3 regions of the Citrobacter sp. Igbk 17 genome follow, and region 3 is predicted to be linked to each of the others. Evidence: predicted binding sites of a transcription regulator. Region 3 holds the regulator's gene; each other region holds the start of a gene.

Region 1 (10,628 bases), on a different contig from region 3:
ATGGTGTATTCCCGAAAAGTTTCTTCGGTTATGTGCACCCGAAATGGCGTACTCCGTCCATGAACATCATCCTGGTTGGCGCGATTGCCCTGCTGGCAATCAACTTCGACCTGGTAATGGCGACGGCGCTGATTAACTTTGGTGCGCTGGTGGCGTTTACCTTCGTTAACCTGTCGGTAATCTCCCAGTTCTGGATCCGTGAGAAGCGTAACAAGACGCTGAAAGACCACTTCCAGTATCTGTTCCTGCCAATGTGCGGTGCGCTGACCGTGGGTGCGCTGTGGGTGAACCTGGAAGAGAGCTCTATGGTTCTGGGACTGATCTGGGCTGGTATTGGCCTGATCTACCTGGCTTGTGTGACCAAGAGTTTCCGCAACCCGGTACCGCAGTACGATGAAGATATCGCGTAATCACCTAATCTGATATCGAAAAAACCGGAGACATGTTCTCCGGTTTTTTTATTCCTGTGCTTTATTTCCAGCCAGTATTAATAACCGTTAGTTCTAAATTAGAGAATTTGGTTATTGGTTCTGAACCAGTTAGTCATGAATAATTTCCTGACTAATATACTTCTGGCTAATTAATTTATGTTTTCAATGATCTTAAGCGGGCTCATCTGTGGCGCGCTGCTTGGCTTTGTCATGCAACGTGGGCGATTCTGTCTGACGGGCGGCTTTCGCGATATGTATATTGCGAAAAACAATCGTATGTTCTATGCGCTACTGATAGCCATTTCTGTGCAAAGCGTGGGTGTCTTTGCGCTGATCCAGGCGGGTGTACTCAGCTATGATGCCGGCACCTTCCCATGGCTGGGAACCGTTGTTGGTGGCTATGTCTTTGGTATCGGAATTGTTTATGCGGGCGGGTGTGCTACTGGAACCTGGTATCGTGCAGGAGAAGGGCTTATCGGTAGCTGGATTGCGCTGTTTACCTATATGGTGATGAGTGCGGTGATGCGCTCTACGCATGCGAGTGGGCTGAATCAGGCGCTGAAAACCTACAGTACTGAGCATAACTCCATTGCCGATACGTTGAACCTGTCCGTATGGCCACTGATCGCTATTCTGCTGGCGGTTACATTGTGGGTGGTGGCGAAAGAGCTGAGAAAACCAAAATTGAAAGTCGCTACGCTACCGCCTCGTCGTACCGGCCTTGCGCATATTTTGTTTGAGAAGCGCTGGCATCCATTTGTTACTGCGGTTCTGATCGGGCTGATTGCGCTGTTGGCATGGCCGTTGAGCGAAGCAACCGGACGAATGTTTGGCCTGGGTATCACGTCACCAACCGCCAATATTTTGCAATTCCTTGTCGCAGGCGACAGTAAGTTTATTAACTGGGGAGTGTTCCTGGTGCTGGGCATTTTTCTCGGCTCATTTATTGCAGCGAAAGCCAGTCGCGAATTTCGCGTTCGTGCGGCCGACGCACCCACCACGCTGCGTAGCGGTTTTGGCGGTCTGTTAATGGGCTTTGGTGCCAGCATCGCGGGGGGCTGTTCGATTGGCAACGGTCTGGTTATGACGGCGATGATGACCTGGCAGGGATGGGTTGGCCTGGTCTTTATGATTCTCGGCGTCTGGACTGCGTCATGGATTGTGTATATCAGACCGCAGCGTAAGGCAAAACTAACCGCTGCTGCGGCAAATTAAGCGTAAGGATTTGATGATGGCAATTAAAAAACTGGATGTGGTCACGCAGGTTTGTCCGTTTCCACTGATTGAAGCAAAAGCGGCACTGGCAGAAATGGCAAGTGGTGATGAACTGGTGATCGAGTTTGACTGTACCCAGGCAACTGAGGCAATTCCGCAATGGGCCGCCGAAGAGGGGCACGTGATTACTGATTATCAACAGGTGGGTGACGCCGCCTGGAGCATTACGGTGCAGAAAGCGTAAACACGATCCCTCCGCCGTCTGGCGGAGGGCATTTCATCTTCAGACTATCTCTTGCGCATACTGCCAGAGCGATTTCAGTAGTATCAGCTTCTCTTTGTTGTCAGCGTATTGCTGGCTCAACATCTGCAATTCATTCGCGTAATTTTGCAAAAACTCCGGTGTAAATACCTGACGACGATGATCCAGCCAGCGTTGCTGCTCCCCCTCATCCAGTGTTCCGGGGAAATTGCGTGCGCGATAATTAAACAGCAGTTTTTCAATGCGCTTATCGACGAAAGTGATGTCCAGTGCGGGTAAATTGCGAGGTTCGGTTTCCAGAACGATCTTCATTGCGGCACGGTCAGCATCGCTGAAAAAACCGTTGTATAACTGCGCATCTACGTTGTCCGATGGCGCAAAGGGTTCTGCTTCGGCAAAAATAGCCACCACTTTATCGCGCACCTGCGGGTTTTCACGCAGGACTTTAAGATTATCCAGGCAATGCTGGCGGTTAATACCGAGACGTTCGGCATCTTCCGGACGTAATGTATTAGCCTGTGCCAGAACCGGACATTTGTTGATATGCACCAGTTTAACTGGCACTGCTGCGTTATCTCCCAGATCGGCTTTGGCGGTGTAAAGACGCTCGCGCAGGGTGTCGCTATCCAGTTCAAGCAAGGGAGAGATATCACCGGCTAAGTCGACCATAATAACTGCATTACGATTATCCGGATGCCAGGCGAGCGGGGCAACCCAACTGGTGTTACTTCGCCATGCACCGAACATACCAGATACATGCACTAAGGGCTTCATTTGTGGGACATCAATCAATGCTGCCAGCTTGTGTTTATTACGGTGGCTGTAGAGATAGTCAAACAGACGAGGTTGACGTGACTTTACGAGTTGCGCCATGGCAATCGTGGCATACACGTCTGCCATTGCATCGTGGGCATTAGCATGCTCAATTCCGTTGGCGCGGGTCAGATGCTCAAGGCGAAAACTGGGTAGCCCGTCGTCGTTTTCTGGCCAGTTGATCCCTTCCGGTCGTAGCGCATAGCAGGCGCGCATTACATCCAGCAAATCCCAGCGAGAATTGTCGTTCTGCCAGCTCCAGGCGTAGGGATCATAAAAATTGCGATACAGGATATTACGTGTCACTTCATCATCGAAGCGCACATTGTTATACCCGAGGATACACGTTTTCGGCACGGTAAACAGCGCATGGATGCGGGCAGCAAATGCGGCTTCGTTCTCACCCTTATCACGTGCTTCTTGCGGCGTAATACCGGTTATCAGCACCGCTTCAGGTTGTGGCAGATAGTCGTCGGCGGGCTTGCAGTAAAAGACTTCGGGATCGCCAATGATATTGAAATCGCTATCTGTGCGGATGGCCGCAAACTGCGCGGGTCTGTCCAGTGCCGGATGGGTACCAAAGGTCTCGTAATCGTGGAAGAGAAAACCAGGTTGCTGCTTGCCGTCATTCATTGTTCAGTTATGTCCGGGATCAATTTAGCGCTTATCTAAGAATACCAAAAAATAGCGCGGTAATCAGCAACGGGATTATCAATGCTCGGCGGTGGCCGCAATAAAATTGCGGTAAACGTGATTAAAATAAAACGAATTAATAGATTTGGAGTTTTAATGATATTTCATGAAATAAGGTCACGTTATCGTGTAAGTTTATAAATAAGCTGATTGATAACTATTATTGTTATTTTTACGTTTGCCAGTGCGTTCTGGAAACTTTAAAACTCTTTTATAAACAATAGGTTCTATTCTTGCCGGTTAACGAAATTTCATTGTAATGAAATGTGAGTAAGGTTAAAAATTAATAATTTAAAGGCCATATAATCATTGGATATATCTAATAACAGGAGGTTATATGGGCATTAGTCGGCGTAATTTTTTGCGGGGCGTGGGTATTGGCTGCTCGGCCTGTGCAATAGGCAGTTTCCCACCTGGCGCACTGGCGCGAAATTCGCCAGCGAGTATTAAAGGGAAAACATCCCTGACGCCAAGTCTGTGTGAAATGTGTTCCTTTCGCTGTCCAATTCAGGCTCAGGTGATTAATAATAAAACAGTTTTTATCCAGGGAAACCCTAATGCCCCTCAGCAAGGCACGCGCGTTTGTGCTCGCGGGGGCAGCGGTGTTAGCCTGGTAAACGACCCGCACCGGATTGTGAAACCGATGAAACGCACCGGGCCGCGTGGCAGTGGCGAATGGCAGGTCATTAGCTGGCAACAGGCGTATCAAGAAATTGCCGAAAAGATGACAGCAATAAAAAATCAATACGGGCCGCAGGGCGTTGTCTTCTCCTCTAAATCCGGTTCGCTTTCCAGCCATTTATTTCATTTGGCGACGGCTTTTGGCTCACCAAATACCTTCACGCACGCTTCAACTTGCCCAGCAGGTAAAGCCATTGCCGCCAAAGTGATGATGGGTGGGGATTTAGCAATGGATATCGCCAATACCCGCTACATGGTCTCTTTTGGACATAACCTCTATGAAGGGATTGAGGTTGCCGATACACATGAACTGATGACCGCACAAGAGAAGGGCGCGAAGATGGTCAGCTTCGACCCCCGACTGTCGGTATTTTCCAGTAAGGCGGATGAATGGCATGCGATTAAACCGGGGGGAGACTTACCGGTGCTGATGGCGATGTGCCACGTCATGATTACTGAAAAATTGTATGACGCGGGATTCGTTGAACGCTATACAACAGGTTTTGACCAACTGGCAGAGGCGGTACAAGAGGCCACGCCGGAATGGGCACAAAAGTTGGCCGACGTGCCTGCAGATGTTATTACCCGGGTGACTCGTGAAATGGCGGCCTGCGCACCCCATGCTATTGTCAGTCCTGGTCACCGTGCGACCTTTTCGCAGGAAGAGATCGACATGCGGCGCATGATTTTCACCCTCAACGTGCTGCTGGGAAATATTGAGCGCGAAGGCGGCATGTACCAGAAAAAAGCCGCTGCAACCTACAATAAGCTGGCGGGAGAGAAGGTGGCTCCGGTGCTGGCGAAACCGGATGCCAAACTCCCTAAGCCAACGGCGCAGCGTATTGACCTGGTCGCGCCACAATTCAAATACATCGCTGCGGGTGGTGGGGTGGTGCAGAGCATTATCGATGCTGTGTCAAACCAGACGCCTTATCCGGTGAAAGGATGGATTATGTCCCGGCATAACCCTTTTCAAACTGTGACCTGTCGGCCGGATCTGGTCAAAACCGTTGAGCAGTTGGATCTGGTGGTAAGCTGCGATGTCTATTTAAGCGAAAGCGCGGCCTATGCCGATTACTTGCTACCTGAATGCACCTACCTCGAACGCGATGAAGAAGTCTCTGATATGTCGGGGCTGAATCCGGCCTATGCGCTGCGCCAGCAGGTTGTCGAGCCTATTGGTGATGCGCGCCCAAGCTGGCAAATCTGGAAAGAGCTGGGCGAGCAACTGGGTCTTGGGCAGTACTATCCGTGGCAAGATATGCAAGTACGCCAGCTGTATCAGCTCAATGGTGACCATGCGTTATCTGCTGAACTGCGCCAGAAAGGGTATCGGGAGTGGGGCGTTCCACTGTTGCTGCGCGAACCTGAATCGGTACGCCAGTTTACTGCGCAGTATCCGGGAGCAGTGGCCGTTGACAATGACGGTACGTATGGCGAACAACTGCGCTTCAAATCCCCATCCGGAAAAATCGAACTTTATTCTGAAGAACTGGAAACACTCCTGCCGGGCTATGGTATTCCTCGTGCACGCAATTTTGCGCTCAAGGCCGACAATGAACTCTATTTCATTCAAGGCAAAGTCGCGGTTCACACCAATGGCGCGACGCAATATGTTCCATTACTCAGCGAGCTGATGTGGGATAACGCGGTGTGGATCCACCCGAAAACGGCTGGAGAAAAAGGGATTAAAAGCGGCGATGACATCTGGCTTGAAAATGCGACGGGTAAGGAGAAAGGCAAAGCGCTGGTCACTGCTGGTATTCGACCCGATACGCTGTTCGTCTATATGGGATTCGGCGCCAAGGCCGGCGCAAAAACCGCAGCGACAACGCATGGGATCCACTGTGGCAACTTGCTTCCACATGTGACCAGTCCGGTATCCGGCACGGTGGTCCACACCGCTGGCGTTACGCTTCGTCGGGCATGAGAAAGGAGAACATCATGAATCAGTCAACAAATCCGTATGTCATGCTGCATGACGAGAAACGCTGTATTGGTTGTCAGGCGTGCACGGTTGCCTGCAAAGTCCTGAATGACGTGCCAGAAGGTTTTAGCCGGCTGCAGGTGCAGATCCGCTCACCGGAAAATGAACCTGAGGTGCTGTCTCACTTCCAGTTTGTCCGCGTCTCCTGCCAGCACTGTGAAGATGCGCCTTGTGTCAGCGTCTGCCCGACTGGCGCTTCGTTTCGGGACGAAAACGGCATTGTGCAGGTGGACAAGTCACGCTGTATTGGCTGTGATTATTGCGTTGCCGCCTGTCCGTTCCATGTGCGCTACCTGAACCCACAAACAGGAATTGCAGATAAATGTAACTTTTGCGCGGATACCCGTCTGGACGCTGGACAATCGCCTGCCTGTGTTTCCGTATGCCCTACGGATGCGCTGAGGTTTGGTCGCCGTGATGACCCTGAAATTCAGCACTGGATTCACCAAAAAGAGGTTTACCGTCAGCAGGATACGCGTAGCGGTGCAGTAAGCATTTTCCGGCGTAAAGAGATTCATCAGGAGGGAAAAGTATGAATTCTATCTGGGGAGCAGAGCTTAACTATGCGCCAGACTACTGGCCGCTGTGGCTCATTTATGCAGGTGTAGTCATTCTGTTGATGATTGCCGGTTTGGTGATACATGCACTGCTGCGTCGAATGCTGGCACCCAAAACGGCTGCTGGAGAAGAGCACCGTGACTACCTTTACTCATTGGCTGTCCGCCGTTGGCACTGGGGAAATGCGCTGCTTTTTATTCTGCTTCTGCTAAGCGGTTTGTTCGGCCATTTTTCTATCGGACCGGTAGCTCTGATGGTGCAGGTGCACACCTGGTGTGGATTCGCATTACTGGCTTTCTGGATTGGCTTCGTCATGATCAATGCCACCAGCGGCAACGGTTGCCACTATCGTGTGCAATTCAGCGGGCTGATAAAGCGTTGTCTGCTGCAAACGCGTTTTTATCTGTATGGGATAATGAAAGGTGAGGCACATCCGTTTGCGGCAACAGCGGAGAATAAATTTAACCCCCTGCAACAGTTAGCCTATCTGGCCATCATGTATGCGTTGGTTCCGCTGTTAATCATTACCGGGTTGCTCTGTCTTTACCCGCAGATTATCGGCGCCGGGCCGGTGGTACTGGTGCTGCATATGGTGTTGGCGATTGTTGGCATTCTGTTCATTTGTGCACATATTTACCTGTGCACATTGGGTGACACGCCGGGGCAAATCTTTCGCAGCATGATTGACGGCTATCACCGTCATCGCAGCCATCATGCAGAAACCGCATCACATAAAGGCTAATCCTGCGCGTATTTTGCAGGGGAAGCCCGTCTGACATTCTTTCTTTAACAGCAAGAAAATGTGCCTTATGTCACATTTTCTTGCAATTTATCCATGTTTGTTCGGCAGAACTTCCGTAAAAAGAACGGCTATTTCTCCTGGTTATGAGGACATGCTGTTGAAACGCCGTTTGTTTATTGCCGCTTCGCTATTCGCGATAAGTTTTTCGTCCGCTCATGCGACTGATGTCGCCAGTTTTGCACCCCGGCCTCCTGCCATCAATGCTGGCGCGTGGGTGCTTATGGACTACACCACGGGCCAAATCCTGACTGCCGGTAATGAACACCAGCAACGCAACCCCGCCAGCCTGACCAAGTTAATGACCGGCTATGTTGTCGATCGTGCGATTGATAGCCATCGCATTAGCCCAACGGATATCGTCACTGTCGGACGTGACGCATGGGCGAAAGATAATCCGGTGTTTGTCGGCTCATCATTAATGTTCCTGAAAGAAGGCGATCGCGTTTCAGTACGTGATTTAAGCCGTGGCTTAATTGTTGATTCCGGCAATGATGCATGCGTGGCGCTGGCTGATTACATCGCGGGTGGACAGCCACAGTTTGTCGCGATGATGAACAGTTATGTTGAGAAGCTGAAGCTTAAAGATACACATTTCGAAACGGTGCATGGGCTGGACGCGCCAGGCCAGCATAGCTCGGCCTACGATCTGGCCGTGTTGTCCCGGGCGATTATTCACGGGGAACCTGAGTTCTATCACATGTACAGTGAGAAGAGTCTTACCTGGAACGGTATCACGCAGCAAAACCGTAACGGACTGCTGTGGGATAAAACGATGAACATCGATGGCCTGAAGACCGGGCACACATCCGGGGCAGGATTTAACCTGATTGCCTCCGCAGTTGATGGACAGCGTCGCTTGATTGCCGTGGTCATGGGCGCCGAGAGCGCGAAAGGACGCGAGGATCAGGCACGCAAACTGCTGCAGTGGGGGCAACAAAATTTTGATACGGTGCAGGTGTTGCGTAGCGGTAAGCAAGTCGGCGTCGAACGAATCTGGTATGGCGATAAAGAAAACATTAGCCTCGGCACCGAGCAGGATTTCTGGATGGCGCTACCTAAGGCTGAAGTCCAGAATATCAAAGCAAAATATGTTCTTGATAAGAAAGAACTGGTAGCGCCTATTGCCGCGCATCAACGCGTGGGGGAAATTGAACTCTATGACAGGGATAAGCTGGTGGCGCATTGGCCACTGGTCACCCTGGAATCGGTCAGTAAAGGCGGCGTATTTTCGCGTCTGAGCGATTACTTCCACCATAAGGTGTAATTTTTCACCCATGCTACTGACTGGCAAGAGTGCGAAACTGCTCACATAATAATCACTATTTCCTTGTGGCCGTAATACACAAAAATTACACTGTATATAAATACAGTGTAATGACGGAGGTTATATGGAGTACGAGATAAAGCAGGTCGATAAACGCAGGATTGCCGGTTTTCACATGGTTGGACCGTGGGAGCAAACGGTAAAGCAGGGTTTTGAGCAGTTAGTCATGTGGGTGGATGACAAGCAGATAGTGCCGCTGGAATGGATCGCCGTTTATTACGACAACCCGGATGTTGTGCCTGCTGACAAACTGCGCTGCGATACTGTGGTTTCCGTCGCAGAGAATTTCGAGATCCCAGAGAACAGCGAAGGAGTGATACTGACTGAACTGGCCGGTGGTGAGTATGCTATTGCTGTTGCTCGTGTTGAAAATCATGACTTTGCGACGCCATGGTATCAATTTTTTAATCTTCTGCTGCAGGACGCAACATACCAGATAGCAGCCAAACCCTGTTTTGAGATTTATATGAATAATGGCATGGAAGACGGTTACTGGGACATCGAAATGTATGTGCCAGTACAGCCGAAGTAGCTGTTTTTTGCGTAAATCAGGGTGAAAGTCCTGCTGATAACGGTGATGTTTTCACTAAAAAAGCAGGTACAATTCTGTTCTTTGCTATTCCCTGACGGAGTGGATGAGTGCGTGCCGATAAGTCGCTGAGTCCTTTTGAAATTCGTTTGTATCGTCATTATCGCGTGGTGCACGGTATTCGCATTGCGCTGGCGTTTCTTCTTACTTTTCTGTTGGTTCGCCTGCTGGATATTCCTGAAGGTACATGGCCTCTGATCACGCTGGTGGTGATTATGGGGCCCATTTCATTCTGGGGTAACGTCGTCCCAAGAGCGCTTGAACGCATTGGCGGGACGATTCTGGGCTCAGTACTTGGGCTGGTTGCTCTGCGTCTCGAACTCCTGTCACTTCCGCTTATGCTGATATGGTGCGCAGTGGCGATGTTTCTCTGCGGCTGGCTGGCATTAGGTAAAAAACCCTATCAGGCATTGCTGATTGGCATAACGCTTGCCGTCGTCGTCGGGGCTCCCGCGGGTGACATGAATACAGCGTTGTGGCGCGGTGGCGACGTGATTTTGGGATCGTTACTGGCGATGCTGTTTACCGGTATCTGGCCGCAGCGGGCATTTATTCACTGGCGTATTCAACTGGCGCATTGTGTCACGGGGTATAACCGGGTGTATCAGGCTGCGTTGTCACCTAACTTGCTCGAACAGCCCCGACTGGAGAAGCATTTACAACAACTACTGAGTGACGTTGTCAAAATGCGTGGACTAATTGTTCCTGCCAGTAAAGAGACCCACATCCAAAAATCAATCTTTGAAGCTATTCAGACGGTTAACCGCAATCTGGTGTGCATGCTTGAGCTGCAGATCAACGCGCTGTGGGCGACGCGTACCAGCCACTTTGTGATGCTGAACGCGCATACCCTGCGTGAAACTCAGCTCAGAACGCAACAGGCGCTACTGACGATCGCTCATGCGCTTTATGAAGGCAATCCACAGCCGATACTCGCCAATACGGAAAAACTCAACGACACCGTGGAGGAGTTGCGCCAACTCATCGCTGAGCATAAAGGCGATAATGTTGCTGAAACACCTATTCACGGCTATGTCTGGTTGAATATGGAGATGGCACGGCAACTGGAATTGCTCTCACATTTAATTTGTCGCGCGCTGCGCAAATAAAGAGCAGATGAGGGGATTGGTTCTACTGCTGCTTCGATTCAGCAAAGATTAAGGGTATGATATTGAAAAAGGCTAAAACCATTGGTAACTGCAATGGCTTTACCCTCGATAATTCAGGTTTCAGCCATGCATTATCAATGCAGATGCAACTTGAAGTATGGCGG
Region 2 (10,628 bases), on a different contig from region 3:
GAAATTCGCGTGCCGCACTTTGGCTATGCCGACCGTATCCAGGAAATTCATATCAAAGTGATCCATATCCTGATCCAGTTGATCGAAAAAGAGATGGTTAAGTAAGCGGGTAATTTTTGCTGGTCTTATCGGGCCTGGAACGTGTAGGCCCGATAAGCGCAGCGCCATCGGGCATTGTGCCGGATGGCGACGCAAGCGTCTTATCCGGCCTACGAGCTGTGCTTTGCTGGTCTTATCAGGCAATTAACCGTTTTAAGGTAGGTGATGTATGTGCGAACTGCTCGGGATGAGCGCCAATGTGCCAACCGATATTTGCTTTAGCTTCACCGGGCTGGTTCAGCGCGGCGGAGGTACCGGGCCGCACAAAGACGGCTGGGGTATTACATTTTACGAGGGTAAGGGCTGCCGTACGTTTAAAGATCCGCAACCCAGCTTTAATTCGCCTATCGCCAAACTGGTTCAAGACTATCCCATTAAATCCTGTTCCGTGATTGCCCATATTCGTCAGGCGAATCGGGGTGAAGTGGCGCTGGAAAATACCCACCCGTTTACGCGTGAACTGTGGGGACGCAACTGGACCTATGCCCATAACGGACAGCTGAGCGGCTATAAATCGCTGGAAACCGGTAATTTCCGTCCGGTCGGCGAAACCGACAGTGAAAAAGCCTTCTGCTGGCTGCTGCATAAGCTGACCGAGCGTTATCCGCGCACGCCGGGTAATATGACGGCGGTGTTTAAATATATCGCGGCGCTGGCAGGAGAACTGCGAGAGAAGGGCGTCTTCAACATGCTATTGTCTGACGGGCGCTATGTGATGGCCTTCTGTTCGACCAACCTGTTTTGGATCACGCGTCGTGCGCCGTTTGGCGTGGCGACATTGCTGGATCAGGATGTGGAAATTGATTTTAGCTCAGAGACCACACCCAATGATGTGGTCACTGTTATTGCTACTCAGCCACTGACGGGCAACGAAACCTGGCAAAAGATTATGCCAGGCGAGTGGGCGCTATTTTGTCTCGGGGAGCGTGTAGTTTGATGCCAGCTGTGGCTGAATGACTTCGTGACTCAACGGCTTGCTGACGATATAACGGCCATCGACAACGGAAACGGTCGGTGGCTTACGCGTTTGTTCAAAGTAATCGTATCCCGGTTTTAGCTGCGACCAGAAATCTTTGTAATACGAAAACTTATGGCGCTGCATGTTCGCGTCAGTCATGCGGAACGGGTAAATGCTCACCTGAACGCTGGACTGGCCGAATACCAGAGCGCCGGTCACAAACTGGAAAATCTCATCAATACCGTTGTCGGTCATCGCATAGCAACCGACAGAAACGCAAGCACCGTGGATCATCAGGTACTTACCTTCGTAGCCGTGCGCACGATCGTAGGCGTTAGGGAAGCCAATGTTAATGGCTTTATAAAAGCGACTGTCTGGTTTGAGTTGCCCGCGCTGAACGCTGTAGAACCCTTCCGGACTTTTGAAATCACCCTGACGCTGTTTGGGCCCTAAGCCACCGGAGTAGTTACAGATCTTATAGCTGTCGAGCAGCTGATACTGTTCGCCCATCTTGACGTACAGATCGAGCGTCCGCTCTTCTTTAAAGATCTGAATATAGACAGGGGACCCCATCAATTGCTGCTTATATTCTTTGCTGATTGGCGTGGTTGGGCTGCCGCTGCTCAGCAAACCGGCAAATGAAACGCACGGCAATAAAAGCATCGCAAGAAAAAATGCGATTTTACGCATACTGCTTATTCCTTGATAAAACGATTACACACGCCAGGACGGCAAAAAGAGTCCCCAAATCAGAAAAGTCTGTATTTGGAGCGCTCACATTAGCACCAAGAGAGTTTTTCGCAAGTCTCTCGTGCGCCGTTTACACTTTAGTTTCTCTTTATACGGAAAATCGCGCAGAAAGGCAGTCAGACAGTGGCGTATTTTTTCATCGGCCTTTTGTCGTAATGCCTGATGAGTGTGCTAGTTCTAATGCATTGAATTTAAAAAATAATTATTTAATAATCGAATATTAAAACGGATTGTCAGGCCATCGCGCTAGACTGCGCTGAACGTGTTTGCCTCGGTACTCTTTTTTCATGTCTTTTGTCTCTGCGTCCCGACGTATTTTGCCGGGCCTGCTGTCTTTGTGTGTTGTGTTTTCATCGCCGTCGCTCGCCAAAGTTCAGCCCCTCTTATCTGACGCCCATTTAAGCTATGCGGCGCAAATGCGCATGCGTAACCGCGCCCGGCTGCTGAAGCTGTACCACGCGCAGGTAAAAAAGCAGGCAAGTTATGTGGTGGAAGGCAATGCGCAAAGTAAAAGCGCGCTGCGCCAGCAGAATCGGGCGCTGATTAAGCAGCACCCGGAATGGTTTCCCGGGCCGCTTAAAGCCAGCGATCACCATTGGCAGGCGCTCGCCGAGAACGCACATTTTCTTAGCAGCGATCATTTGCACAACATCACTGAAGTGGCTATCCATCGTCTCGAGCAGCAACTGGGTAAACCTTATTTGTGGGGCGGGACCAGCCCGGATCAGGGCTTTGACTGCAGTGGGCTGATTTTTTACGCCTACAACAAAATACTGGCAGCAAAGTTGCCCCGTACGGCGAACGAAATGTATCACTATCGACGGGCAACGATTGTGGCTGATCGCGATCTTCGTCGTGGTGATCTCGTGTTCTTTCACATTCACAGTCGGGATATTGCCGATCATATGGGCGTCTATTTGGGGCAGGATCAGTTTATTGAATCACCACGCACGGGAGAAAGTATTCGGGTAAGTCATTTATCTGATGCGTTTTGGCAAGACCATTACCTCGGCGCCCGGCGTATTCTTACGGAGAATACGATTCTTTAATTCATAATCAGCAGGAGTAGCGTCATAAAAGCAAAGATCAGTACGCCGACGAAGAGCAACTCGCACAGTTCAAACAGTAAATACGTGGCGGAAGCCTGCTCTTTACGTTTCGGTCGATGTTTTTGGCGGGGGGATGTGCTCGCCTCCTCCTGCCGATGGACAAACTCCATAAACGTTAGCCATTGTCGGGAATAACGACGATGCCCCGGTTCGTGAGGCACCATTTTTTCAGCCTGCTTCCGTGCCATTACATTTCAGTCCCTGTAAGTGTAATGCGATCCCATCAATTGCCTGTATTTCTTACGTAATGTAATAAAGCGACAAAGTAAGTTAAGACTTAAGTTGCCGCCCTGGGTTTACGTTAGCTCAACGCTCCCATAATGTTTAATTCCAGTTCGTCCGGTACTTCGTTATACGACAGTACTTGCAGTCCGGGTGCAAACAGCCGCGCATAGCGCGCGAGCAGAGGACGTAGCTGCGGTGCGACCAGCAGTACCGGCTCTTTACCCGCGGCTTTCATCTGTTCTTTAATCTGCGGCATAGTGGTCTGGAATTGATTGAGCATATTCGGATCGACCGGTACGCTATCGAGCACCACTTTGCCGCTTTGCTGAGCCTGATTCACCACATTCGCCAGCAAGTTCTCCAGCTCATTATTCAGCGTGTATACCGCCAGCTCATCTTTGCGCACAAACGGGTGGGTAATACTACGGCGCAGCGCGAGACGGATATCAGCGGTTAACAAAATATGATCCTTGGTAACGGCACTACTGGCGACCAGTACAGTGGCGATCGTGACGATATCGCGCAATGAAACACCGTCAATAAGCAGTGCCCGGTACACCTTCAACAGCTGGCTATAGTTCAATGCAGCACTGAGATCTTCAGCCAGCCGCGGTGCCATCGAGGAGAGGCGATTATGCAATTGTGTAATATCGTCGTAGTTAAACAGGTCAGGGATGTAGTTGCGGATGACTTTATTCACATGTGTCGCAATCACACTGGCGCTATCGATAACCTGATAACCCATATTGAGCGCTTTTGCTTTCTGCGCCGGTTGAATCCAGGTGACGGGCATCCCGTAAGCCGGATCGTTACCTAACACACCATCAATCTCGCCATAGGTCTCACTGGAGGGGAGCGCCATCAGCTTATCTGCGGGGATATCTGCTTCATCGGCTTTGATTCCGTTGATAAAAATGGCGTACTGCGTGGGTTTCAGCCTGAAGTTTTCGCGAATACGAATTTCTGGTAGCAACACGCCGTTGTTATCGGAGATAACTTGCCGTACGCCGCGAATGCGCTGGGTCAGCGGATTGCCTTTCGATTTATCCACCAGCGACACCAGCTTGTAGCCCAGACTCAGGCTAATGGGTTCAATCAGCGGAATAGTCTCCCAACTGACCTGCAGTTCGCTGGTTTCGGCGATGGCTTTGCTCAGCGTTTCGAGACTCTTCTCTTCAGTTTCTGCGACTTTCGGTCGTTTGCTCATACGCCAGGCGGTAAACCCGAGCAGCCCGCTGAAAATCAGAAACGGGAAGTGCGGCATCCCTGGTACCACCGCCAGCACGAACATAATGCTGGTGGCGGTATACAGCACGGAAGGGCTGGCCAACAGTTGTGTGCGAACGTCGGAAGCAATATCGCCATTATCGCTGACGCGCGTCACGATGATTGCCGCAGCCGTCGATAGCAGCAGAGACGGGATTTGCGCAACCAGGCCGTCACCGATGGTCATCAACACGTATTGCTGGAAGGCCGCCTCGGCACTTAAATCGTATTTAAAGATTCCGATGCAGACACCGCCAATCAGGTTGATCGCCAGTATCATCATCCCGGCGATGGCATCCCCGCGTACGAATTTTGATGCGCCGTCCATTGCACCGTAGAAATCGGCCTCGCTGGCGACATCTTTACGGCGAGTCTGCGCCTGTTGCTGGTTGATAAGCCCGGCATTCAGATCGGCATCGATCGCCATCTGCTTACCGGGCATGGCGTCCAGCGTAAAGCGGGCAGAAACCTCGGAGATTCGCTCTGCGCCTTTGGTTACCACAATGAAGTTGATTGTAAACAGCGTCAGTAAATCAGAACGAGAAAACATCGTGGCGGCCTTGCATGGTCAATCCATCTTTAACGGCGGTGGGCTTGCGCCACTGAATAAGATTGGCAAGCAACCTCTACCTTCTACGACGAAAAATCAAAGTATCACCCGCGCGAATCTGGATAAAGAGAAGACCGCTGCACCGAAAGAGACGGCAACGGTGAGCGCAGAAACAGAAAAGAAAGCGCGTGATGTGAATGAGAAAACGGCCCTGTTAAAGAAAAAATCGGCGAGCGAGTTGGGTGAGTTGGCAACCGACATTAGCGTGATTGCCAGGAATGCGCATATGGAAGCCAACCTGGAGATGGAGATTGTGCCCCAGGGGCTACGCGTATTGATTAAAGACGACCAGAACCGGAATATGTTTGAACGGGGTAGCGCCAGAATTACGCCCTTTTTTAACGCGCTGCTGGTTGAACTGGCCCCGGTGTTTGATTCGCTGGACAACAAACTCATCATCACCGGGCATACGGACGCGATGAGTTACAAGAGCAATGTCTATAACAACTGGAATCTCTCCGGCGACCGTGCACTGTCGGCCCGTCGTGTGCTGGAGGATGCCGGAATGCCTCAGAGTAAAGTGATGCAGGTTAGCGCAATGGCCGATCAAATGCTGCTGGATGCCAAGAATCCTGAAAGTGCAGGTAACCGACGCATTGAAATCATGGTGTTGACGCAAAGTGCCTCTGACACGCTGTATCAATATTTTGGCCAGCACGGAGAGAAAATTGTGCAGCCGCTGGTGAACAAACTGGATAAACAGAAGAAGGTGACGTCTTTGCGCCAACAACCTGCTCCCGTCGTTCATTAAGGGGGTTTTCGCCCTTCACATTAGGGGGGCATAATCCCGTCTGGCATTCATCATGGATTTGTCATTTTGCGGGTCGGGTGCAGGCTTCTCATATCATAAAAATACTGTATACTTAAACAGTATTATGGGAGGCGAGCGATGCGCAAAATCATACATGTCGATATGGACTGCTTTTTCGCGGCGGTGGAAATGCGTGATAACCCGGCCCTGCGCGACATCCCCATTGCTATTGGTGGCAGTCGCGAACGCCGGGGTGTCATCAGCACCGCCAATTACCCGGCACGAAAGTTTGGTGTGCGTAGCGCAATGCCTACAGGAATGGCGCTAAAACTGTGCCCGCATCTCACCTTATTACCCGGCCGTTACGACGCTTATAAAGAGGCCTCTCGCCAGATTCAGGCCATCTTCTCTCGCTATACCTCGCTCATCGAACCCCTTTCGCTGGATGAAGCCTATCTTGATGTGACCGACAGTCCCCACTGCCACGGCTCGGCCACGTTGATGGCACAAGAGATCCGTCAGACGATTTTCAACGAACTACAGCTAACCGCTTCTGCGGGGGTTGCTCCGGTTAAATTTCTGGCCAAAATCGCCTCCGACCTGAATAAACCCAACGGGCAATATGTGATTACTCCCGCGGATGTTCCCGAATTCCTCAGAACGTTACCGTTGGGGAAAATACCCGGCGTCGGCAAAGTCTCTGCCGCGAAACTGGAATCGATGGGATTGCGGACCTGTGAAGATGTTCAAAAATACGATCTGGCCCTGCTGCTTAAGCGGTTTGGTAAGTTTGGTCGTGTGCTGTGGGAACGTAGTCAGGGTATTGATGAACGCGATGTGAATAACGACAGGCTGCGAAAGTCAGTCGGTGTCGAGCGCACGCTGGCGGAAGATATTCATGAATGGTCGGAGTGTGAGGCGATTATTGAGCGACTCTACCCGGAACTGGAGCGGCGGCTGGCAAAGGTTAAACCTGATCTCTTCATCGCCCGTCAGGGGGTGAAGTTAAAGTTTAATGATTTTCAGCAGACGACGCAGGAACACGTCTGGCCGCGCTTAAATAAAGAGGATCTGATCGCGACGGCGCGCAATACCTGGAATGAACGTCGGGGAGGGCGCGGGGTAAGGCTGGTGGGATTACACGTAACGCTGCTGGATCCGCAGATGGAAAGACAGCTACTGTTGGGGATTTGACGCTAACGTATTGCCGGATGGCGGCGTAAATGCCTTATCCGGCCTACAAATCAGCGTGCAGGCCGGATGGCGACGTAAATGCCTTATCCAGCCTACAAACCAGCGCGTAGGCCGGATAAGCGCAGCGCCATCCGGCATTTATTGCAGAGACTTACTTCGCGGGAATAGACTTCAGCAGCTCGGTCAGAAGCGTCCAGTAATGACCGACGCTTTCAATATGAACCTGCTCATCCGGAGAGTGCGGGCCGGTGATAGTCGGCCCAATGGAAACCATGTCCATATCCGGATACGGTTTCTTGAACAGACCGCATTCCAGACCTGCGTGGATAATCTGGATATTCGGCGTCTTGTTGAACAGACGCTGATAGGTTTCACGCACCAGGTGCATAACCGGTGAGTTTGCATCCGGCTGCCAGCCAGGATACGCACCTTTGGCTTCCGTTTTCGCGCCAGCCAGCTTGCCCAGGGAATCCAGCATGCTTACCACGTAGTCTTTACCGCTGTCGATCAGCGAACGAACCAGGCAGTGAATCTGTACATTATCGTCAGTCATGGTCACAACGCCAACGTTCAGCGAGGTTTCTACAACGCCTTTTGCCACGTCGGAATTGCGGATTACACCGTTTGGCGTCGCGTTCAGCAGACGAATGAAGCTATCGCGAGACTGGGTAGTCAGTGCGGCTTTGTCGTTGCTGACGGCATCCAGCAGCAGCGCCAGATTCTTCTCTTTTGCTTCCAGCTCGTTTTTCAGGATCTCCTGATACGTGCTGACCAACGCTTTTAACGCATCAACTTTATCGGCAGCAACGGCGAGGGTCGCAAAGGCTTCGCGCGGAATAGCGTTACGCAGCGTACCGCCGTTGAAGTCAACCAGACGCAGATCCAGTTCCTGGGCGTGGCCTGCCAGGAAGCGTACCAGCAGCTTGTTGGCATTACCGAGGCCAACGTGGATTTCGCCACCGGAGTGACCGCCTTTCAGGCCTTTTAAGGTCAGCTTAAAGTTCTGGAAGCCAGCAGGAATAGCTTCACGGGACAGCGGCAGGTTAGAGGTGAAGTCGATACCCCCTGCGCAACCCATGTAGATCTCACCTTCTTCTTCAGAGTCGGTGTTGATCAGGATATCAGCCTGCAGCCAGTTCGCCTGCAGACCAAATGCGCCGTCCATGCCCGCTTCTTCGGTCATGGTCAGCAGCACTTCCAGCGGACCGTGTACCACGTTGTCATCAGCCAGTACCGCCAGCGCAGACGCCATACCGATACCGTTATCTGCACCCAGCGTGGTACCACGGGCTTTTACCCATTCGCCATCAATATACGGCTGGATCGGATCTTTGGTGAAGTCGTGCACGGTGTCGTTATTTTTTTGCGGGACCATATCCAGGTGCGCCTGCAAAACAACCGGCTTGCGATTTTCCATTCCTGCGGTAGCGGGTTTACGAATCAGGATATTACCAACCTGATCGCGCTCGACGTGGAAACCTTTCTCCTGGGCCCAGCTCAGAATGTGTTCAGCGAGTTGCTCTTCATGGTAGGACGGATGAGGAATAGAACAGATTTTGGCAAAAATATCCCACAGCGGTTGCGGGGATAACTGAGACAGTTCAGACACGTTGAGTCTCCTTGGCGATGTCCTACAAAATTGACTTGCAGGCCACGGGGTTAGCGGAATTAAAAACACCACAAGTCAGGCTTGCGCGATGCGATTGAGAATACCACTTTCTTCGCTGACGGCTAGTATAAAGCATGTAAAAAGAGGCGCGGATTCCGCGAAACACTGGTTTTTAGTGCGTCAGGTCTCTATAATCTCGCGCAACCTGGTTCACCCTCAATTTATTAATTAGCCGTAGATAAACAGGCTGGGACACTTCACATGAGCGAAAAATACGTCGTCACCTGGGACATGTTGCAAGTCCATGCACGTAAACTGGCAAGCCGCCTGATGCCTTCTGAACAATGGAAAGGCATTATTGCCGTTAGCCGTGGTGGTCTGGTGCCGGGCGCATTGCTGGCGCGTGAATTGGGCATTCGTCATGTCGATACCGTATGCATCTCCAGCTACGATCACGACAATCAGCGCGAACTGAAAGTGCTGAAGCGTGCGGAAGGTGACGGTGAAGGTTTCATCGTGATCGATGACCTGGTAGACACCGGTGGTACCGCTGTTGCTATCCGCGAAATGTATCCTAAAGCGCATTTCGTCACTATCTTCGCTAAGCCGGCAGGTCGTCCGCTGGTGAATGACTATGTGGTTGATATCCCGCAGGATACCTGGATTGAGCAGCCGTGGGATATGGGCGTGGTATTTGTTCCGCCGATCTCTGGTCGCTAATCTAAAAAGTTTTCAACGCCCGCACTGCCGGGCGTTGTTCTTTTTGTGCGGTGTCAGGTTACACTATGCCTTAGTGAGTACTCATGGAGGCCGTAATCATGTCGCAGGCTAACCTCAGCGAAGTTCTGTTTAAACCCCGCTTCAAACATCCTGAAACGTCAACGTTGGTTCGTCGTTTTAACCACGGCGCGCAACCGTCTGTGCAGTCCGCTCTGGATGGCAAAACAATCCCGCACTGGTATCGCATGGTGAATCGCCTGATGTGGATCTGGCGTGGGGTCGATCCGCGTGAAATCCTTGAAGTGCAGGCGCGTATCGTCATGAGCGAAGCCGAACGCACGGATAAAGAGCTCTACGATACGGTCATTGGCTATCGTGGTGGAAACTGGATCTACGAGTGGGCGAAGCAGGCGATGGACTGGCAACAGAAAGCGTCTATGGAAGAGGACCCGCAGGTGAGTGGTCGCCACTGGCTGCATGCCTCCACGCTGTACAACATTGCAGCATACCCGCATTTAAAAGGTGATGAGCTGGCAGAACAGGCGCAGGCCCTGGCCAACCGCGCTTACGAAGAGGCGGCCCAACGACTGCCAGGTACGCTGCGCGAGATGGAATTTGCCGTTGCCGGCGGTGCGCCGGTAACCGGTTTCCTGCACATGCCAAAAGGCGACGGCCCGTTCCCGACAGTGCTGATGTGCGGCGGCCTGGATTCCATGCAAACCGACTACTACACCCTGTATGAGCGCTATTTCGCTCCGCGTGGTATTGCCATGCTGACGCTGGATATGCCTTCGGTCGGATTCTCGTCAAAATGGAAATTGACCCAGGATTCCAGCCTGCTGCATCAACATGTATTAAAAGCGCTGCCAAATATTCCCTGGGTTGATCATACCCGTGTGGCAGCATTCGGTTTTCGCTTTGGCGCTAACGTCGCAGTACGCCTGGCCTATCTTGAATCGTCGCGCCTGAAAGCTGTGGCCTGTCTGGGACCGGTGGTCCATGCGCTGCTTAGCGACCCAGAGCGTCAGGCTTCAGTACCGGAAATGTATCTTGACGTTCTGGCCAGCCGTCTGGGGATGCACGATGCGTCCGATGAAGCGCTGCGCGTCGAGCTAAACCGCTATTCATTAAAGGTACAAGGGCTGCTGGGCCGTCGCTGTCCAACGCCAATGCTCTCGGGGTTCTGGAAAAACGATCCGTTTAGTCCGGAAGAGGAGTCTCGCTTAATTACTTCGTCATCTTCTGACGGTAAGCTGCTGGAGGTTCCGTTCAACCCGGTGTATCGCAATTTTGACAAAGCGCTGCAAGAAATTACCGGGTGGATCAATCATAGATTG
Region 3 (10,628 bases):
CGAAACTCAAATCCATATCCAGATCCCCGCCATCCGTCAGAACCTGGTTTACCGCCAGAACGACGTGGTGTTGGTAGAAGAGGGTGCCACATTCGCTATCGGCCTGCCGCCAGAGCGTTGCCATCTGTTCCGTGAGGATGGCACTGCATGTCGTCGGTTGCATCAGGAGCCGGGCGTTTAAGGTCCCCATAAAAAAAACGAAACGCAAAACCATTCGTAGTTGCAGAAGGTGGCAGCGTTTAAAGAAAAGCAATGATCTCAGGAGATAGAACGATGATTACTCTGCGCAAACTCCCTCTGGCGGTTGCTGTAGCAGCAGGCATTATGTCTGTTCAGGCAATGGCTGTGGATTTCCATGGTTATGCTCGTTCCGGCATTGGCTGGACAGGTAGCGGCGGTGAACAACAGTGTTTCCAGGCAACTGGTGCCCAAAGTAAATACCGTCTTGGTAACGAATGTGAAACCTATGCGGAAATCAAATTAGGTCAGGAAGTGTGGAAAGAGGGCGATAAGAGCTTCTACTTCGACACCAACGTTGCCTACTCCGTTGCACAGCAGAATGACTGGGAAGCGACCGATCCTGCTTTCCGCGAAGCCAACGTGCAGGGTAAAAACCTGATTGAATGGCTGCCGGGTTCCACCATCTGGGCCGGTAAACGTTTCTACCAGCGTCATGACGTCCATATGATCGACTTCTACTACTGGGATATTTCAGGTCCTGGTGCCGGTATTGAAAACATCGATCTGGGCTTCGGTAAACTGTCTCTGGCCGCAACCCGTTCTCAGGAAGCGGGTGGTTCTTACACCTTCAGTAGCCAGAATATCTACGACACATCCAAAGATACCGCGAACGACGTATTCGACATGCGTTTAGCGCAGATGGCCATTAACCCGGACGGCATGCTGGAACTGGGTGTTGACTACGGTCGTGCGAATAAAACTGACGGTTATAGCTACGCGGATAGCGCATCTAAAGATGGCTGGATGTTCACTGCAGAACATACTCAGAGCATGCTGAAGGGCTATAACAAGTTCGTGGTTCAGTATGCAACTGATGCGATGACCACGCAGGGTAAAGGTGGCTCGCAGGGTACTTACGGTTCAACCTTCGATACCCAGGCAACACCAAATGATCCCGTTATCCATCATGTAAACAACAACATCAATAACAACGGTAGCCTGGTGCGCGTACTTGACCACGGTGCTATCTCTCTGGGCGACAAGTGGGACCTGATGTACGTCGGTATGTATCAGAATATCGACATGGATAACGACCTGGGTACTGAATGGTACACCGTGGGTATTCGTCCGATGTACAAATGGACGCCAATCATGAGCACCCTGATGGAAGTCGGCTACGACAACGTCAAATCTCAACAGACTGGCGATCGCAACAGCCAATACAAAATCACCCTGGCGCAACAGTGGCAGGCAGGCGATAGCATCTGGTCTCGTCCGGCAATCCGCGTCTTTGCAACCTATGCCAAATGGGATGAAGAATGGGGCTACGTGAAAAACGGAGATTCGGTCTCTAAATATGCTGCTGCAACCAACTCCGGTATCAGCACAACCAGCCGTGGCGATAGCGACGAGTGGTCCTTCGGTGCCCAGATGGAAATCTGGTGGTAATCCAGCATTAACCTGACGTAATGACCTAAAGAGGGGCGTAAGCCCCTCTTACTTACGGTTTAGCGCGCTATTGCCTGGCCACCGCTGAACCCATGCTATCTGAGGTGATAACAATGAAAATGAAGAAAAGTCTCGTTGCCCTTTGTTTATCGGCAGGGTTATTTGCCAGCGTTCCTGGAATCAGCCTGGCCGATGTGAATATCGTTCCGCAGGACACCGCCGCTGCACCGTCGATTCCGACGGCTGCATTGCAACAGCTGACCTGGACGCCAGTCGACCAATCGAAAACCCAGTCAACCCCGTTGGCGACAGCGGGACAGCGTCTGGACATTGCCGGTATTAGCGGCCCGGTAGCCGCCTATAGCGTACCGGCCAACATTGGTGAACTGACCCTGACGCTGAGCAGTGAAGTTAACAAACAAACCAGTGTATTTGCGCCAAACGTCTTAATTCTTGATCAGAACATGACGCCATCTGCGTTCTTCCCCAGCAGTTACTTTACCTACCAGGCTCCGGGTGTGATGAGTGCGGATCGCCTGGAAGGCGTGATGCGTCTGACGCCAGCGCTGGGACAGCAGAAGCTTTATGTTCTGGTCTTTACTACTGATAAAGATCTCCAACAGACCACCACGCTGCTTGACCCGGCGAAAGCGTATGCCAAGGGTGTGGGCAACGCTGTTCCGGATATTCCGGACCCGATTGCCCGCCATACTACCGATGGTCTGGTGAAACTGCAGGTGAAAACCAACAGCACCTCCAGCGTGCTGGTTGGGCCGTTATTTGGTTCCTCTGGCCCGGGGCCGGTGACAGTGGGTAATACCGCAGCGCCTGCGGTGGCTTATGCGGCTCCGGCTGCCGCGGTAGCCGCGCCGGCACCGCAACCCGTGAAGAAAAGTGAACCGGTGCTGAATGACACTGAGAACTATTTTAACCAGGCGATTAAGGATGCCGTGGCGAAAGGTGATGTTGATAAAGCGCTGAAGCTGCTTGATGAAGCTGAACGTCTGGGATCCAAATCTGCCCGTTCCACCTTTATCAGCAGTGTAAAAGGCAAGGGGTAACCATCTCCCCACATTGTTGATTTTGCAACAACTGGTGCGTCTCCTGGCGCACCTTTTTTTATCCTTCGATGCTACTTGTTACACTTATGTTGCCCTACCGATCACTTAATCGTGTTTGCTCACCCCGCAAAGCCTTTTCTGCGATACAATGCCCTCAGGTTATGAATCGGAGAGTAAGGCATGCCACACCCCGCGTTAACGCAACTGCGTGCTCTGCGTTATTTTGATGCGATCCCGTCGCTTGACCCTCAATTGCTCGACTGGTTGTTACTGGAAGATTCCATGACCAAACGTTTTGAGCAGCAGGGAAAACAGGTCACCGTAACATTGATACGAGAAGGATTCGTTGGGCAAAATGAGGTCACTGAAGAGTTGACGCTGTTGCCGGCAGAATCCCGCTATTGGTTGCGGGAAATCCTGTTATGCGCGGATGGTGAGCCGTGGCTTGCCGGTCGGACTGTCGTGCCGGAATCCACCTTGTGCGGCCCCGAACTGGCTTTACAAAATCTGGGGAAAACCCCGCTCGGGCGCTATCTGTTTACATCATCGACATTGACCCGCGATTTTATTGAGATTGGCCGCGATGCAGCGCTGTGGGGACGTCGTTCCCGCCTGCGGCTGAGCGGTAAGCCGCTGATGCTTACCGAGCTTTTTTTGCCTGCATCGCCGTTGTACTGAGAGGAAGATAAAGATGGAGTGGAGTCTGACGCAGAATAAGCTGCTGGCGTTTCACCGCTTGATGCGTACGGATAAGCCAATTGGCGCCTTACTGCTGCTCTGGCCGACGCTGTGGGCGCTGTGGGTAGCGACCCCTGGCGTACCGCAATTGTGGATACTGGCGGTGTTTGTCGCCGGTGTGTGGCTGATGCGCGCTGCCGGATGCGTGGTGAATGATTATGCCGACAGGAAATTTGACGGACACGTCAAACGCACCGCAAACCGACCGCTGCCGAGCGGTGCAGTCACGGAGAAAGAGGCCCGAACGCTGTTTGTTGTGCTGGTGTTGCTCGCCTTCCTGCTGGTTCTGACTCTTAACACGATGACGATTTTGTTGTCCGTTGCGGCGTTAGCACTGGCGTGGGTTTATCCCTTCATGAAACGCTATACGCACCTGCCGCAGGTGGTGCTGGGGGCGGCGTTTGGCTGGTCTATTCCCATGGCGTTCGCCGCCGTCAGTGAATCTGTTCCGCTGAGCTGCTGGTTGATGTTCCTCGCCAACATTCTCTGGGCGGTGGCGTATGACACCCAGTACGCGATGGTTGATCGTGATGACGATCTGAAGATTGGCATTAAATCGACCGCCATTCTGTTCGGTCAGAACGATAAGCTGATTATTGGCATTCTGCAGGTCGGTGTTTTGGCGCTGATGGCGACGGTGGGCTGGTTGAATGGGTTAGGACTGGGCTATTACTGGTCACTGCTGGTGGCGGGCGCGCTGTTTGTGTATCAGCAGAAACTGATTGTCGATCGTGAACGGGATGCCTGCTTTAAAGCGTTTATGAACAATAACTATGTGGGGCTGGTGCTGTTCTTAGGGCTGGCGATGAGCTACTGGCACCTTTGAGTTTGGCTTAACCTGCAAAATAAAAACCGGTCATTTCATTTTGACCGGTTTTTTTATGCTTACTCGCCCTGCGTTGCGCTTTCGATGGTCAGACGCACATCGGATGTGACCAGTTCGGCCAGCATCTGATAAATCTTCATCGTTTCTTCCGGTTCGGCATCACCGGTATCGCTGATGTAGCCCTCGTCACGCAGCGTCAGCACCAGAGAGCTGAACACGGCTTTATCGAAGAACTCCGGTGCGTTGATACCGTGCAGTACGGAAAGACGTTGTGCCACGGTGCGGCTCTCTTTTTCCAGTGTACTGCGGTTGATGGACGGGTTCGCACTCAGCAGCCAGAAGGTAATGGCATAGCGCTGTAGTGTTTCACGTGCGCCCGCAGCCAACAGCTGAAGCGTGCGAGAGTGAACCGGGTTGATATGCAGCTCATCGTTCTGCAGGGTTATCAGACCCTGACGCTGCATTTCGTTGGCCAGCTCGTCAATCACACCGGCAAGCTCATCGCGCTCCCAACGCAGGAACAGCTCTGCTTTCAGCATCGGGTATAGCGCTTCAATATGCTGCTGCAATGCGGCGCGTGAAATCCGACGGTGCTGAGTCACAATCGCGGCCATCAACGAAGGTAGCACCAGCATGTGCGCAATGTTGTTGCGGTAGTAGGTCATCAGTACCGCCTGCTCTCGCGGCAGAATGATGATGTCACCGATGGTGTCTTTCTCAACCTCAAATTTGTTCATCTGCAAGGCGTGGTCGATCAGTTCACTGGCGCTTTGTGTCGGTACTGTCGTATCCGAAGCATACGGCACATTGCGTAGCAGGCTCAGGTAGCAATCGAGCTGTTCGGTTAGCTGCTCGCGCGTCAAAGAACGCTGACGGGAAGCCAGTAACGCGGTACAACACAGGTTCATGGCGTTAGCTGCGCCTGCGTTGTTAATGCGTACCATCAGATCGGCGGCAATGTTATTTACCGTCGGCGTCAGCCAGGCCGGGCGAATAGACTCGATAGGATCGATAGATTCGCGCCACTCCGGCACATGCTGATTCAGGTAGGTCATCAATGGCATAGGTTCGCCAAAGTTAACGTAGCCCTGACCCAGATTACGTAGCTTGCTCAAACCGCGTAGCATTTGCGGCAGGCTCTCTTTCTCTTTGGTCGCGCCACGCAGCTCTTTGGCGTAAGTTCCCACTTCCATCACATGCTCATAGCCGATGTAAATCGGAACGAGGGTAATCGGACGCGTACCGCCACGCAGCATCGCCTGGATGGTCATCGACAGGGTGCCGGTTTTCGGGTCAAGCAGACGGCCGGTACGTGAGCGGCCACCTTCGACAAAGTATTCAACCGAGTAACCACGGCTGAACAACTCGCCCAGGTATTCGCGGAATACGGTGGAATAGAGCTTATTGCCTTTAAACGTACGACGAATAAAGAATGCGCCCAGACGACGGAAAATCGGACCTGCCGGCCAGAAGTTCAGGTTGATACCTGCAGCGATATGCGGTGGAACCAGCCCCTGATGGTACAGAACATACGACAGCAGCATGTAGTCCATATGGCTGCGGTGGCACGGCACATAGACGATTTCATGCCCGTCGTGCGCCAGTTGGCGTACGCGCTCGGCATTGTGAACGTTAATTCCCTGGTACAGACGGTTCCAGGTAAAGCCCAGGATACGGTCCGTCAGGCGGATCATCTCATAGGAGAAATTCGCGGCAATCTCTTCCATCAATGCGATAGCGTTTTGCTGCGCCTTTTCATGGGAGATTTTTTTGCTGCGTGCTTCATCTTCCACCGCGCGTGCGATGGCTTTTGAGGCCAGCAGTTTATTAAACAGATCCTGGCGGGCAGGGAGGCGAGGGCCAACCGCGGCTAAGCGCTGGCGGGCAAAGTGCATACGCGCCACGCGTGCCAGTTTCTGTGCGATGGTTTTATCTGTGCCGTGTTCGTCTGCCATGCGGCGCAGGGAGACGGAAGGTGAGAAGCGGACAAAACTGTCGCGCCCCAGCCAGGAGACGGCAAAGAATTTCTGCACGCCATTCAGCATGCGCAGTGGCGGGTTGACCTCGCCTTTCTCGCGCCCTGGGGCTCGGCCAAACATCACCGATACCGGCACCATCTGCACATCCAAATCGGGGTTGCTGCGATGCAGATCGAGATAGTTATGGAACAGCTTGATGGACTCTTCTTTTGGCGTGTAATAGGTGAATACACGCGGGCCGCCGTGTATAAACACGTAGCGCGGCAGCAAAGTCCCGTCTATCTCCAGCGGTTCCAGGGGATCGGGGAGGTCGTGCACCAGACATTGGGCACGCAGTGTCAGCAAGTCAGCTTTTGAGTTGTACGGTAAGACGTACATAATGGGACGAGAGGTATCGAGTCCCAATTCCGGGGCGGGTTCCGCCGGGATAGACTTGCTTTTTACCAGGATGCTTAATGGTAAATTCAGTAATTTGTAGTAAATTCGTGGCCAGCCGGACATAAACGATGTAAAGCCTCTGGTTAATAATGCAAATGCGCTGCAAGGATATCAGAAAGTTTAGTGAATTTCTGTGGTATCCCGTCATACTTCGCGCAGCTTTGCTTATGCCCTGAAACAAACAGGGTAACGAGACAATAATACTAACGCTAATAATGTAAAAAGGTTCTTTTGATGGCCAATAATACCACTGGATTCACCCGGATTATCAAAGCAGCAGGCTATTCCTGGAAAGGTTTCCGCGCCGCATGGATCAATGAGGCGGCATTCCGTCAGGAAAGCGTTGCCGTACTGTTGGGGGTAGCCATTGCCTGCTGGCTGGACGTTGACGCAATTACCCGCGTACTGCTGATTGGTTCGGTGATGCTGGTGATGATCGTTGAAATTCTGAACAGCGCCATTGAGGCGGTTGTCGACCGAGTTGGTTCTGAGTATCACGAGCTTTCTGGCCGGGCGAAAGATATGGGATCGGCTGCGGTATTGCTTTCTATTTTCGTCGCTCTGATCACCTGGGGCATCCTGTTGTGGTCGCATTTGCGATAAAGATTCCACAACTTCATAAATCTCCTGTTTTTTGTGCAGTTTGCGGTTCCAAATTCGCCTTTAGCTGTATATACTCACAGCATAACTGTATATACACCCAGGGGGCGGAATGAAAGCGTTAACGGCCAGGCAGCAAGAGGTGTTTGATCTCATTAGAGATCACATCAGCCAGACAGGTATGCCACCGACGCGTGCGGAGATCGCGCAGCGTTTGGGGTTCCGTTCCCCAAACGCGGCTGAAGAACACCTGAAAGCGCTGGCGCGGAAAGGTGTGCTGGAAATTGTTTCTGGCGCATCGCGTGGTATTCGTCTGCTGCAGGAAGAAGAGGAAGGCTTACCGCTTGTTGGTCGTGTCGCGGCCGGTGAGCCACTTCTGGCACAGCAGCACATAGAAGGCCATTACCAGGTTGACCCATCACTGTTCAAACCGAACGCCGATTTTCTGCTGCGCGTCAGCGGTATGTCGATGAAAGATATCGGGATTATGGATGGCGATTTACTGGCTGTGCATAAAACGCAGGACGTACGTAACGGCCAGGTCGTTGTTGCCCGTATTGATGATGAAGTCACGGTTAAGCGCCTGAAAAAGCAGGGCAACAAGGTTGAACTTCTGCCAGAAAACAGCGAGTTTAAGCCAATTATTGTTGATCTACGTGAGCAAAGCTTCACTATTGAAGGGTTGGCTGTTGGCGTGATTCGTAACGGTGAATGGCTGTAATGATCAGCTGATTTCCTGTAGGCCGGAAAGGGCGTTTACGCCGCTCTCCGGCAAATTGCCCGATGACGCTACGCTTATCGGGTCTACAAAAACGCGTTAATTTCTTTTCAGGCTCCTTTCCATGCCTTTCTTTACCTCCTCTGATAAAGCACTTTGGCACCTTGCCTTACCGATGATTTTCTCCAACATCACTGTTCCACTGCTGGGGCTGGTGGACACGGCGGTGATTGGTCATCTGGATAGCCCGGTCTATCTTGGCGGCGTTGCCGTTGGCGCAACAGCGACCAGTTTTCTCTTTATGCTGCTGCTGTTTTTACGCATGAGTACCACCGGTCTGACAGCCCAGGCGTTCGGCGCGAAAAATCCGCAGGCACTGGCACGCGCGCTGGTTCAGCCGCTGATGCTGGCGTTGGGTGCCGGATTGCTTATCGCACTGTTTCGTACACCGATTATCAGCCTGGCGTTACATATCGTGGGAGGTAGTGAAGCGGTGCTGGAGCAGGCCCGAAGGTTCCTGGAAATCCGCTGGCTCAGCGCGCCCGCCTCGCTGGCAAATCTGGTGCTGCTTGGCTGGCTGCTTGGCGTCCAGTATGCACGCGCGCCGGTTATCCTGCTGATTGTTGGCAATGTGCTTAACATCGCGCTCGATTTGTGGCTGGTGATGGGCCTGCATATGAACGTGCAGGGCGCGGCGCTGGCGACGGTGATTGCCGAATATGCCACTTTGCTGATCGGCCTGATGATGGTACGTAAAGTCCTGCATATACGCGGAATTTCGCTGGCGATGTTGAAGCTTGCGTGGCGCGGCAACTTCCGCCGTTTACTGGCGCTTAACCGCGACATCATGCTGCGCTCGTTGCTGCTGCAACTCTGTTTTGGCGCTATCACGGTGCTGGGCGCGCGTCTGGGGGGCGATATCATTGCGGTTAATGCCGTTCTGATGACCCTGCTGACGTTTACCGCCTACGCGCTGGACGGATTTGCCTATGCTGTAGAAGCGCACTCTGGCCAGGCCTATGGGGCACGCGATGGTAGCCAGTTGCTGGATGTCTGGCGGGCGGCTTGCCGGCAGTCGGGTATCGTGGCGATCCTGTTTTCCCTGGTCTATGCCCTGTTCGGCGAGCAGATCATTACGCTATTGACCTCATTGCCGCAGATCCAACTTCTGGCCGATCGCTATCTCATCTGGCAGGTGATTTTACCGCTGGTGGGCGTCTGGTGTTATCTGCTGGACGGGATGTTCATTGGCGCAACACGAGCCGCGGAAATGCGTAACAGCATGGCCGTTGCGGCCGCGGGTTTCGCGTTAACGCTACTGGCTTTACCGTGGCTTGGAAACCACGGCTTGTGGCTGGCGTTAACCGTTTTTCTCGCGCTGCGCGGGCTTTCACTGGCCTTCATCTGGCGACGTCACTGGCGTAATGGCACCTGGTTTGCCTGATGCTTATGGTTAAAAATTCTGAATAGTAAATAAAACCCAGAATCCCTGACTACACTTATTATCACGCCCAGCAAAAACAGCATGTATCCGGGCGCAGCACTCTCGCTATTCACAACCTAACGATGAGGACTTGATGATGAATAAAGACGAAGTCAGCGGTAACTGGAAACAGTTCAAAGGTAAAGTGAAAGAGCAATGGGGCAAACTGACTGATGATGATATGACGGTCATTGAAGGTAAACGCGACCAACTGGTAGGTAAAGTCCAGGAACGATACGGGTACGCGAAAGATCAGGCGGAGAAAGAAGTTAAAGATTGGGAAAAACGCAACGATTACCGCTGGTAATTAACCCCTCCCTCCTGAGAGTACAAGGATGTTCGCTCTTTTATTTACCGCCCGACTTTCTTCTTCACCTGAATGGTATGGTCATGCTGGCAATCGCCAGGATGGCGGCATGATTCCACTTCCACACATGCCGGACACAGGCCGTGGGCTTCAATCACGTTATGGCGCAGAGCAAATCCCATTTTAGCTGCCAGCGTATGCATAATATCTTCCACGCCTTCCGCACACTCTTCTTTTACCACGCCACAGCGGTCACAAATAAACATTGCCGAGCTATGGGTTGGCTGATCGAACAGATGACAGAGCACATAGCTGTTGGTGGATTCCACTTTGTGCACAAAACCTTGTTCAAGCAGAAAATCAAGCGCACGATACACGGTAGGGGGTTTGGCCTGCGGCTCGGTTTCCCGCAGCAGATCAAGCAGATCATAGGCGCTGATCGCCCCTTCCTGCAGGCTCATCAGGCGCAGCACTTCGAGGCGTTGTGGCGTTAGTCGCACGTTACGTTGCACACAGAGTTTTTCAGCTTGAGCCAATAACTCCTGCGTGGTGGTTTTGTCCATTTGGCGCCTCGATTTGTGTGGAAGGTTAATCCCTTACTTTATCATGTTCTGCTTAAAACGCCGAGATCCACCGCTGTGTGCTATACCTGACGCATCGCAACACTGGAAAATTAACATGAAAAGACCCGATTGTATTCGCCACTGGCGTGAAGTTGAGGGGCCTGATGACTCCACCTATCCAGGTAGCGATGAGCTATTTTCTATTGGCGCGCCGTTGGCCCGCAGGTTGGGGTTAGGGCGATTAGGCATTCATCACGAACGCCTGCCGCCGGGGCGTCGTACTTCT

Evidence for each region. The regulator LexA, encoded in region 3, represses DNA repair genes until DNA is damaged. The targets are predictions, from matches to a motif close to TNCTGTATGTACATACAGNA.
Region 1: sbmC (DNA gyrase inhibitor SbmC) is a predicted target of LexA. The motif match lies at 8,795-8,814, and genes of this name have one in related genera.
Region 2: dinB (DNA polymerase IV) is a predicted target of LexA. The motif match lies at 5,871-5,890, and genes of this name have one in related genera.

Annotation. Positions count from the first base shown of each region.
Region 1 is NZ_JANEWI010000038.1:13,504-24,131, forward strand. It holds gene plaP (putrescine/proton symporter PlaP) at 1-410, shown strand, start outside; gene tsuA (thiosulfate utilization transporter TsuA/YeeE) at 588-1,646, shown strand; gene tsuB (thiosulfate utilization sulfurtransferase TsuB/YeeD) at 1,663-1,890, shown strand; gene sbcB (exodeoxyribonuclease I) at 1,930-3,354, opposite strand; gene phsA (thiosulfate reductase PhsA) at 3,752-6,025, shown strand; gene phsB (thiosulfate reductase electron transport protein PhsB) at 6,040-6,618, shown strand; gene phsC (thiosulfate reductase cytochrome B subunit) at 6,615-7,382, shown strand; gene dacD (serine-type D-Ala-D-Ala carboxypeptidase DacD) at 7,534-8,706, shown strand; gene sbmC (DNA gyrase inhibitor SbmC) at 8,831-9,298, shown strand; gene NNO08_RS19025 (FUSC family protein) at 9,406-10,464, shown strand.
Region 2 is NZ_JANEWI010000034.1:14,266-24,893, forward strand. It holds gene lpcA (D-sedoheptulose 7-phosphate isomerase) at 1-105, shown strand, start outside; gene NNO08_RS18060 (class II glutamine amidotransferase) at 269-1,036, shown strand; gene dpaA (peptidoglycan meso-diaminopimelic acid protein amidase) at 1,007-1,747, opposite strand; gene NNO08_RS18070 (C40 family peptidase) at 2,095-2,856, shown strand; gene NNO08_RS18075 (hypothetical protein) at 2,853-3,104, opposite strand; partial or broken gene NNO08_RS18080 (flagellar biosynthesis protein FlhA) at 3,218-4,936, opposite strand; gene lafU (putative lateral flagellar export/assembly protein LafU) at 4,848-5,768, shown strand; gene dinB (DNA polymerase IV) at 5,907-6,962, shown strand; gene pepD (cytosol nonspecific dipeptidase) at 7,114-8,571, opposite strand; gene gpt (xanthine phosphoribosyltransferase) at 8,833-9,291, shown strand; gene frsA (esterase FrsA) at 9,390-10,628, shown strand, end outside.
Region 3 is NZ_JANEWI010000022.1:61,699-72,326, reverse strand. It holds gene malK (maltose/maltodextrin ABC transporter ATP-binding protein MalK) at 1-181, shown strand, start outside; gene NNO08_RS14310 (maltoporin) at 274-1,629, shown strand; gene malM (maltose operon protein MalM) at 1,743-2,690, shown strand; gene ubiC (chorismate lyase) at 2,871-3,368, shown strand; gene ubiA (4-hydroxybenzoate octaprenyltransferase) at 3,382-4,254, shown strand; gene plsB (glycerol-3-phosphate 1-O-acyltransferase PlsB) at 4,314-6,734, opposite strand; gene NNO08_RS14285 (diacylglycerol kinase) at 6,906-7,274, shown strand; gene lexA (transcriptional repressor LexA) at 7,384-7,992, shown strand; gene dinF (MATE family efflux transporter DinF) at 8,114-9,433, shown strand; gene NNO08_RS14270 (CsbD family protein) at 9,570-9,779, shown strand; gene zur (zinc uptake transcriptional repressor Zur) at 9,824-10,342, opposite strand; gene NNO08_RS14260 (cupin domain-containing protein) at 10,458-10,628, shown strand, end outside.